DNA from 3 places in the Bacillus mexicanus genome. Region 3 is predicted to be linked to each of the others. Evidence: riboswitches for the same ligand, from Rfam matches in the RefSeq annotation. Region 3 holds a riboswitch; each other region holds the start of a gene.
The links. A riboswitch is a leader RNA that binds a small molecule or an ion and turns the genes downstream of it on or off. The one in region 3 is predicted to bind S-adenosylmethionine.
Positions count from the first base shown of each region.

Region 1 (3,573 bases), 150 kb from region 3:
CTCCACACGTCTTTTTGCACAAGATTGAAGCGTGTTTTCCAAAATAAACTTCGCCCGTTCGGTATCAATGTCACCGACAAGCGGAAGCAAAGCTGTTGACTTGCTCAGGGTAATAACAGGTGAGCTTAATTCCAATATCATTTCTCTCTGAGCGTTTAATTGCTGTTTGGCATTTGTTTCAGCGTGATCAACGAAAGTATAAATGGTGAAATCAAAGACTTTGACAATCAAATCAGCCCATTTTTGTTTCTCTCCCGATTCAAACGCCGATTCGTTTTCTTCTGCAAACTTCTCAAAATACTTCGTATATAATCTCCGATTTCTCATAAACTCCCGAATGACATACTGAACCGGAGTATTAAGATGCTTTTGATCGTCCGTCAGCTCAATGACCCACTCTTGAAATTCTTCGAGAAATTGTTTTTCCGGTAAAACATACATGTAGTTCAAATGTCGGTAAAATTCTCTATCCTGCTCTTTCAATTCTTCCGTTACTGACGCATTATGTAAGGCGTAAAGCGAATTCGGATCGCTTTCCTCCATTGTATCAATCCATTCCTCGGCCATTTGTTCCACATGCTCTGAAAAAAATGCATATAATTTTTCATTCAGTTTCATCACAATGCTCCTTTCCCTAACATTATTATAACTTGACCGACGGCTGAATCCCAGTCATACATATTAAAGCTGTTTTTTTGAAAATAATTGATTATTTCGACGGGATCCTATTTTTTCAAAATGATTCAAATGACTCTGTCTGAACGATTGTTTTTTTCATATAATAGGAGGTAACACCCTTGTATCCACTTGAAAGCATAAAAAAGGAGGGCTTTTTTATGAATGGTGAAATCCGCTTGATCCCGTATGTGACCAATGAGCAGATCATGGATGTAAACGAGCTTCCTGAGGGCATTAAAGTGATTAAGGCGCCAGAAATGTGGGCAAAAGGGGTAAAAGGAAAAAATGTAAAAATCGCTATATTGGACACTGGATGCGACGCAAGCCATCCTGATTTAAAAACCCAAATCATCGGCGGAAAGAATTTTACGGATGACGACGGCGGCAAGGAAGATGCAATTACCGACTACAACGGACACGGCACACACGTCGCCGGAACTGTTGCAGCCAATGATTCAAACGGCGGGATTTCTGGAGTTGCCCCTGAGGCAAGCCTGTTGATTGTGAAGGTTCTCGGTGGTGAAAACGGCAGCGGACAGTACGAATGGATTATTAACGGCATTAACTATGCTGTAGAACAGAAAGTCGATATTATCTCAATGTCTCTTGGCGGACCAACCGATGTACCTGAGCTGAAAGAAGCGGTGAAAAATGCCGTTAAAAGCGGAGTGCTCATCGTTTGCGCAGCGGGGAATGAAGGTGACGGCGACGAACGCACAGAAGAGCTTTCCTACCCTGCGGCATATAATGAAGTCATTGCAGTTGGATCTGTTTCCGTAGCGCGTAAATTATCAGAATTTTCAAACGCTAATAAGGAAATTGATCTTGTCGCTCCGGGTGAACAAATATTATCTACCCTCCCTAACAAAAAGTACGGTAAGCTTACCGGCACATCAATGGCTGCCCCCCATGTCAGCGGAGCGCTCGCTTTAATCAAAAGCTTTGAGGAAGAAGCATTTCAACGAAAGCTATCTGAATCTGAGGTTTATGCACAGCTGATCCGCAGAACATTTCCGCTTGATATTGCTAAAACGCTGGCAGGCAATGGATTCCTGTATTTAACTGTTCTAGATGAGCTTGCAGAACAGGCAGAGCAATCACATTTGCTGACCCTATAAAATTATTTTTCTTATATAATATAATGAAAATACTGTAAAATATTTTTTCGATTCTATGTTGACAGTGAATTTGGATTCCTGTTAAGATTACCAACAAATGATTTAACTTTTAAAAAATTCATAACATTTTCTCTTATCGAGAGTTGGGCGAGGGATTGGCCTTTTGACCCCAACAGCAACCGACCGTAATTCCATTGTGAAATGGGGCGCACTGCTTTTCGCGCCGAGACTGATGTCTCATAAGGCACGGTGCTAATTCCATCAGATTGTGTCTGAGAGATGAGAGAGGCAGTGTTTTACGTAGAAAAGCCTCTTTCTCTCATGGGAAAGAGGCTTTTTGTTGTGAGAAAACCTCTTAGCAGCCTGTATCCGCGGGTTAACGAGAGTGTTTTACATATAAAGGAGGAGAAACAATGACAACCATCAAAACATCGAATGTAGGGTTTCCAAGAATCGGACTGAACAGAGAATGGAAAAAAGCGCTTGAAGCGTATTGGAAAGGCAGCAATGATAAAGATACGTTTTTAAAGCAAATCGACGACCTGTTTTTATCTGCCGTAAAAACACAAATTGACCAGCAGATTGATGTTGTGCCTGTTTCTGATTTCACACAGTATGATCATGTACTCGACACAGCAGTCAGCTTCAACTGGATACCGAAACGATTCAGACATTTGACTGACGCTACCGATACATACTTCGCTATTGCCCGCGGAATAAAAGATGCCGTGTCCAGTGAAATGACAAAATGGTTTAATACAAACTACCATTACATCGTTCCTGAATATGACGAAAGCATTGAGTTCCGGCTGACACGAAACAAACAGCTCACAGATTACCGCAGGATCAAACAGGAATACGGTATTGAGACAAAACCGGTGATTGTCGGCCCTTATACGTTTGTCACGCTTGCCAAAGGCTATAAACCATCTGAAGCAAAAGCAATCCAAAAACGCCTTGTCCCGTTATATGCACAGCTGTTAAAAGAGCTTGAGGAAGAAGGCGTTAAATGGGTTCAAATTGATGAGCCGGCGCTTGTTACAGCTTCTAGCGAGGATGTCCGTAGCGCAAAAGAATTATTTGAAAGCATAACAAGCGAGCTTTCCTCCTTGAATGTGCTTTTGCAAACGTATTTTGATTCTGTTGATGCTTATGAAGAGCTGATCTCTTACCCGGTACAGGGAATTGGCCTTGATTTCGTCCACGATAAAGGCAGAAATCTGGAACAGCTCAAAACACACGGTTTTCCGACAGACAAAGTGCTGGCAGCCGGCGTGATTGACGGACGCAACATTTGGAAAGCGGATCTTGATGAACGTCTCGATGCCATTCTCCATATACTCAGCATTGCTAAAGTGGATGAACTGTGGATTCAGCCTTCCAGCAGCCTGCTGCATGTGCCTGTAGCGAAACACCCTGACGAGCATTTGGAGAAGGATTTACTGAATGGATTATCCTACGCAAAAGAAAAGCTAGCCGAGCTGACAGCTTTGAAAGAAGGTTTAGTATCAGGAAAAGCGGCGATCAGTGAGCAAATTCAGCAGGCGCAAGCTGATATTCAAGCACTCAAACAGTTTGCAACAGGCGCAAATTCCGAACAAAAGAAAGAGCTCGAGCAATTAACCGCTAATGACTTTAAGCGCCCGATTCCGTTTGAAGAACGTTTAGCCCTGCAAAATGAATCGCTCGGCCTTCCGCTTTTGCCGACGACAACGATCGGAAGCTTCCCGCAGTCTGCTGAAGTGCGGAGCGCGCGCCAAAAATGGCGGAAAAATGA
Region 1 is NZ_JBCEYV010000001.1:1,344,710-1,348,282, forward strand. It holds gene rsbRB (RsbT co-antagonist RsbRB) at 1-618, opposite strand, end outside; gene AAGG74_RS07120 (S8 family peptidase) at 837-1,796, shown strand; SAM riboswitch class I at 1,927-2,082, shown strand; gene metE (5-methyltetrahydropteroyltriglutamate--homocysteine S-methyltransferase) at 2,210-3,573, shown strand, end outside.
Region 1: another riboswitch for S-adenosylmethionine. It lies ahead of metE (5-methyltetrahydropteroyltriglutamate--homocysteine S-methyltransferase); the one in region 3 lies ahead of metI (cystathionine gamma-synthase/O-acetylhomoserine thiolyase).

Region 2 (3,573 bases), 380 kb from region 3:
TGGCGGAAGAAAGCGGGCTTGATGGCGTGGTCTGCTCTGTTCATGAAGCAAAAGCCATTTACCAAGCGGTATCACCTTCATTTCTGACTGTCACTCCGGGGATCAGAATGTCAAAGGACACGGCGAATGACCAAATCCGCGTAGCAACACCTGCCGCTGCAAGAGAAAAAGGTTCATCAGCGATTGTGGTAGGACGCTCAATTACAAAAGCGAAAGACCCGGTAAAAGCTTATGAAGCTGTCAGACTCGAATGGGAGGGAATCAAACAATGAAACAAACCATCGCAAAACATCTATTAGACATCCAAGCTGTATTTTTACGCCCAAACGAGCCATTTACGTGGGCAAGCGGTATTTTATCGCCAATCTACTGTGACAACCGTCTGACGCTATCATTCCCTGAGGTCAGAAATGATGTCGCCGCAGGCATCAGCAAGCTTGTCGAAGAGCATTTTCCTGAAGCTGAAATGATTGCGGGAACAGCAACAGCCGGTATTCCTCATGCTGCTCTAGCGGCTGACCGTTTACATTTGCCGATGTGTTATGTGAGAAGCAAACCGAAAGCGCACGGAAAAGGCAATCAGATTGAGGGGGCAGTGCAAAAAGGGCAAAAAACGGTCGTGATTGAAGATTTAATCTCCACAGGGGGAAGCGTACTTGAAGCTGCGGCAGCTTTGCAAGCGGCTGGCTGTGAAGTGCTCGGTGTCGTCTCCATCTTTACGTACGGTCTCCCTAAAGCGCAGGAAGCCTTCACAAAAGCAGAACTGCCATACTACTCTTTGACGGATTATGATACGCTCACAGAGGTCGCGCTCGAAAACGGAAAGATTCAGTCAGACGATCTGGAAAAGCTGAAAACGTGGAAACGAAATCCCGAGTCAAAAGATTGGTTTAAAAAGTAAAAAATAAATTTTGATGATATACAAAGGGTTCAAAACCTTGATGTGATTGAAAACAGGCCTATGGGTCTGTTTTTTTATTAATCCTATCAAAAAAGTCGGGTTGACTTATGTTAGAATTGTGCTAAAATTTACTACAAATCTAAAAACTTATCAAGAGCGGCTGAGGGACTGGACCTATGAAGCCCGGCAACCTGCAATAGTTTGTAAGGTGCTACTTCCAGCAAAATGAATCCATTTTGAAAGATAAGGGCTGTATGCTGTTCCTGTCTTTCTTTCCGCCGGATTGAAAGTTTTTTGTTTTAAGAGGAAGAAAGGCTGTCTGTCATAACAGCAGCCGCACATCACATTACAAATGGGAAAAGACAACCGGCAGAAAGCTACTGTTTGTTTGTCTCCGAAAGGAGGAATGAGAAATGTTAACGTATGATAATTGGGAAGAACCAACGATTACATTTCCCGAAGACGATCCTTATAAAGGAGCGCTGTCAGTTTTAAAATGGGCATACGGCCATTATGGCAATGAGCTTGTTTATGCCTGCAGTTTCGGAATTGAGGGGATCGTTCTCATTGACTTAATTTATAAAGTGAAAAAAGACGCAGAGATTGTGTTCCTTGATACAGGGCTTCATTTTAAAGAAACCTATGAAACGATTGAGCGAGTGAAAGAGCGTTATCCGGGTCTTAATATCATTTTGAAAAAACCAGACCTTACCCTTGAGGAACAAGCCGAAGAACATGGGGACAAATTGTGGGAAAGAGAGCCGAATCAGTGCTGCTATCTTAGAAAGATCGTTCCTTTACGAGAGGCGCTTTCAGGACATCCAGCTTGGCTGTCTGGTCTGCGCCGCGATCAAGGACCGAGCCGCGCCAATACGAACTTCTTAAACAAAGATGAAAAATTCAAATCAGTAAAAGTATGCCCGCTCATCCATTGGACTTGGAAAGACATATGGAGATACACATCCCGGAATGAGCTGGACTACAATCCGCTTCATGACCAAGGATATCCAAGTATTGGCTGTGCGCCTTGTACGGCGCCTGCTTTTACCGCAGAGGATTTACGTTCAGGCAGATGGAATGGTATGGCGAAAACAGAATGCGGACTGCATGAATAAGGAGCTGGAAAATGGAACTAGCCGCTATTTTATTTAGCTTGTTTTTCGCAATGAATATTGGCGCGAGCGGTGCAGCGGCTTCGATGGGAGTCGCTTATGGCTCTGGAGCCGTCAAAAGAAAAACCTACGCTTTAATCCTGTGTGCAGTCGGCGTACTGTCAGGGGCGGTCATTGGCGGAGGCGAGGTCGTCAAAACCATCAGCTCCGGGATTATCCCCGAACAGACGATTACACTGACGATTGTTTGCATCATTATTGGAGCCGCTGCGCTTTCGCTTTTTACGGCTAATCTTCTTGGCATTCCTTTATCGACAAGCGAAGTAACAGTCGGTGCTGTTGTCGGAGTGGGAGTGGCTTACAAAGTATTGTTTGTAAACAAAATTTTGGTCATTGTGTCGTTTTGGATTGTTGTCCCGCTGTTCGCCTTCGCTTTCACTTATTTCGTATCTAAGCTGTTTCGTTATTTTAAAATTGAAATTAAATCTTCTAAAAAGCAAAAAATCCTTGGCATTGTTTTGTTAGGTGCCGGATTTTTCGAAGCATTTTCTGCCGGCATGAACAATGTTGCAAATGCCGTTGGCCCATTAGTTGCGGCCGGTGTGCTTGATGTGGCGAAAGGAACCTTGTACGGGGGAATTTTTGTTGCTCTTGGCGCGCTGTTATTAGGCCGGCGGGTATTAGAGACAAACGGGAAGAAAATTACGAGATTCGCAAAAGGCGAAGGCATTCTCTTATCCGGTACAGGTGCCGGACTGGTGATCATCAGTTCTGTATTTGGGATGCCGGTGCCTTTAGCGCAAGTCACGTCATCATCAATTATCGGAATCGGCATGGCCAAAAACGGCCCGAACGTGTTTCATAAACAAGTCGTTCAAACGATGCTGAAGGTATGGATTGTATCTCCGTTTTTATCCTTATCGATTTCTTATCTTCTTGTATCTTTGTTTTTAAAAGGTGATTATTATTCAATCTTTATTATGGTAAGTGTGCTTTTAGCGGCAGGCGGTGCCATCAGCCTGACAAAGGCCATTCGCAAAGAGAGACGCACTGTCCACGAACAAGGCGGGGGAATCTGACCATTAATCTGAGTTAATCTATAAGTAAACTAGGAGGAAATTGATATTATGAGCTTAGCACCACACGGAGGAACATTAGTAAACAGAGTAGATGAATCATATGATGTGAGCGGTATTCAAAAAGAAATTGAACTTGATTTAATTTCTTTCGCAGATTTGGAATTAATGGGGATCGGCGCATACAGCCCGATCGAAGGCTTCTTTAATGAAAAAGATTACGTATCTGTTGTCGAAAACATGCGTCTTTTTTCAGGTGTTGTCTGGTCCCTTCCAATCACGCTTCCGGTCGATGCGGAGAAAGCAGCGGAACTGTCAATCGGCGAAACGGTTAAGTTAACATATGAAGGAGAAACATACGGGGTTATCCAAGTTGAAGATCTATACGTGCCTGATAAACAAAAAGAAGCGGTCAATGTATACAAAACGGATGAGCAAGAGCACCCGGGTGTTAAAAAGCTGTTCAGCCGCGGCAATACATATG
Region 2 is NZ_JBCEYV010000001.1:1,115,007-1,118,579, reverse strand. It holds gene pyrF (orotidine-5'-phosphate decarboxylase) at 1-272, shown strand, start outside; gene pyrE (orotate phosphoribosyltransferase) at 269-901, shown strand; SAM riboswitch class I at 1,046-1,151, shown strand; gene AAGG74_RS05915 (phosphoadenylyl-sulfate reductase) at 1,315-2,016, shown strand; gene cysP (sulfate permease) at 2,028-3,092, shown strand; gene sat (sulfate adenylyltransferase) at 3,141-3,573, shown strand, end outside.
Region 2: another riboswitch for S-adenosylmethionine. It lies ahead of AAGG74_RS05915 (phosphoadenylyl-sulfate reductase); the one in region 3 lies ahead of metI (cystathionine gamma-synthase/O-acetylhomoserine thiolyase).

Region 3 (3,573 bases):
GGAAAGGTTTTGGCCGACCGTTATGTGCGGAACAAAATTATATTCCTGCTCACCAGCCAGCACACCGGTGTATAACTTTTCATTGAGGGTTTTTAATTCTTCCGTCGGCTCTGCTTTGATGTAAATGACATTATTAACAGGCGCAAATGAGCTGTATTTTGTCATTTTGAGAACGAGCGGATGGGACTCCTTTGCGATGTTTCTCAGATGGGATACAAGCTGATCCGCTTTCTCCTCCGCACATTCAAACGATGCTCTCAGCGTCAAATGAGGCGGAATCAGGGAATAGCTTGGGTCATAGCGCTTTCTGTAAGAGTTCGCAAGGTCTTGGAGTTTTTTTGATGGGAATAAAACGATTCCATATTTCATAGTATGTCCCTCCTGAAATAAAGTATGATAAAGTGTCAAAGCATTTTTTTCAGCGCAGGCGTGATGAGCGGCTGCCAATATGTCCATTTGTGATCGCCCTCAAATGGTTCAAATTCATAATCGGAAAGTTTCTCCTCCAGCAGCTGTTTCAGCTCCTGATTCGGTTTTGTAAAATCCAGAATGCTTCCGTCTGTCGTGTGGACGTCGGTTTCTTTTGTTCCGATTTGGTGATAAATAGAGAGGTGTTTGATATCGCCCGACTGTTTGAGAGCTTCCAAAACATGTTTGTCAACATAAGGAGACTGCATGATAATATTTCCAAACATATTTGGATAATCAAGCGCTGTCATAAGCGATATGGTCGCTCCAAGCGAGTCCCCGATCAGAGTTCGCCCGTAGCCGACCTGATAGGTAGGATACGCCTCGTCAGCAAACGGAACGAGCTCATGGGCGATGAACCGTTTATAGGCCGAAAATTTTGAGCCTTCCGGATGGTAGGTTTTTCTGCGCTCTTTTACATCCTTATAAGGCACACCGATAACTATACACCGTTCTATTTCCCGTTTGGAAAGCAATTCTTCAACCTGTCTGCCGATTCTCCCCAGCCGGAAATAATCATGCCCGTCCTGTGCGATAATGACATGGTATTTATAGAGAGGGGAGTAGTTGGACGGCAGATAAACGAGCAATGTCATTTCCTCATTCAGCTCTTTTGAAAAGAACTTTTTTTCTTGTACTGTGCCGTTTTTCGGTGCCATCATATATTCCTCCAGGACATCACTAGACTTTCTTGCTATTTTTCATTATTGTACCACGAATTATTAGAAATTTCTCTCTTTAAACCGTTCGGAACTCGAACAAAAAAGTGTTGAAATAAACTGCAAATTGCGCTAATATAAAACAATCAGAAAATTTCAATCGATATTTCTTATCGTGAGAGGTGGAGGGACTGGCCCTTAGAAACCTCAGCAACCGGCCTGTTTTGCATAAGTGCAAAGCGCCAAGGTGCTAAATCCAGCAAGCGTTTTTTATGCTTGGAAGATAAGAAGAAGCGTTAAACCCCTTCTTCTTATCAAGAAGGGGTTTTTTATTATGAAAAGGGAAGGTGTCAGCTATATGTCACAACACGTTGAAACGAAATTAGCCCAAATCGGGAACCGAAGCGACGAAGTAACGGGAACAGTGAGTCCTCCTATTTATTTATCAACAGCATACCGCCACAGGGGGATCGGGGAATCGACTGGATTTGATTATGTCCGGACGAAAAACCCGACACGCCAGCTTGTCGAGGACGCAATCGCCAGTTTAGAAAACGGAGCGAGAGGGCTTGCCTTCAGTTCGGGAATGGCAGCCATCCAAACGATTATGGCACTGTTTAAAAGCGGAGATGAACTGATCGTTTCATCGGACTTATATGGCGGCACGTACCGTTTGTTTGAAAATGAATGGAAAAAATACGGATTGACCTTTCATTATGATGATTTTAGCGATGAGGACTGTTTACGCTCAAAGGTAACGCCGAATACCAAAGCGGTGTTTGTGGAAACACCGACAAATCCGCTCATGCAAGAGGCGGACATTGAAAAAATTGCTCGGATCACTCAAGAGCACGGTCTTCTGCTGATCGTAGATAATACATTTTATACACCGGTTTTGCAGCGTCCGCTTGAACTGGGGGCAGACATTGTGATTCACAGCGCAACCAAGTATTTAGGCGGGCATAACGACTTGCTTGCGGGACTTGTCGTTGTAAAGGATGAGAAGCTTGGAGAGGAAATGTTTCAGCATCAAAATGCAATCGGCGCCGTCCTGCCTCCGTTTGATTCGTGGCTTTTGATGAGAGGAATGAAGACGCTCAGTCTCAGAATGCGCCAGCATCAGGCAAACGCACAGGAGCTTGCGGCGTTTTTAGAAGATCGGGAAGAAATTGCGGATGTGCTGTATCCGGGTAAAGGCGGCATGTTGTCCTTCCGATTGCAAAACGAAGAGTGGATCAATCCATTTTTAAAAGCGCTGAAAACAATTTGTTTTGCAGAAAGCCTCGGCGGGGTGGAGAGCTTCATTACATATCCTGCCACACAGACACACATGGATATTCCTGAAGATATCCGTATCGCAAACGGGGTCTGCAATCGCCTGCTGCGTTTTTCGGTCGGAATAGAACATGCAGACGATTTAAAAGAGGATCTAAAACAAGCGCTATGTCAGGTTAAAGAGGGAGCTGTTTCATTTGAGTAATCATAATAATTGGACGCTGGAAACCCAGCTCGTGCACAATCCATTTAAAACAGACGGATCAACAGGGGCAGTCAGTGTACCGATCCAGCACGCATCGACTTTTCATCAATCTTCATTTGAAGAGTTTGGCTCATACGATTACAGCCGCTCAGGCACGCCGACAAGAACAGCTCTCGAAGAAACAATTGCCGCACTGGAAGGCGGAACGAGAGGATTTGCTTTTAGTTCAGGCATGGCTGCAATCTCAACAGCATTTTTACTTTTGTCACAGGGCGATCATGTTCTTGTGACGGAAGATGTATACGGCGGAACCTTCCGTATGGTGACAGAGGTGCTGACCCGGTTTGGCATTGAGCATACATTTGTCGACATGACGGATACGAATGAAGTAGCGCGGAAGATCAAGCCGAACACAAAGGTTATTTATATGGAGACACCGTCAAATCCGACACTGGGGATCACTGATATTAAAGCAGTTGTTCAGCTTGCAAAAGAAAACGGCTGTCTGACCTTTCTGGACAACACATTCATGACACCGGCACTGCAGCGTCCGCTTGATCTTGGCGTGGATATTGTGCTTCATAGTGCAACGAAATTCTTGAGCGGACACAGCGATGTGCTGTCAGGACTGGCTGCTGTCAAGGATGAAGAGCTTGGGAAGCAGCTGTATAAGCTGCAAAACGCGTTTGGCGCCGTCCTTGGCGTGCAAGATTGCTGGCTCGTGCTACGCGGCTTAAAAACATTACAGGTCCGTTTAGAAAAAGCGAGCCAAACAGCGCAGCGGCTTGCGGAGTTTTTCCAGAAGCATTCGGCGGTGAAACGCGTGTATTATCCAGGGCTGTCTGATCATCCGGGCGCTGAAACGCATAAAAGCCAGTCGGTGGGAGCGGGCGCCGTGCTATCCTTTGAGCTTGAAAGCAAAGAGGCTGTTAAGGCATTAGTAGAAAACGTATCACTTCCTGTCTT
Region 3 is NZ_JBCEYV010000001.1:1,491,016-1,494,588, reverse strand. It holds gene AAGG74_RS08060 (YjcG family protein) at 1-369, opposite strand, end outside; gene AAGG74_RS08055 (esterase family protein) at 405-1,127, opposite strand; SAM riboswitch class I at 1,295-1,417, shown strand; gene metI (cystathionine gamma-synthase/O-acetylhomoserine thiolyase) at 1,486-2,607, shown strand; gene metC (cystathionine beta-lyase) at 2,600-3,573, shown strand, end outside.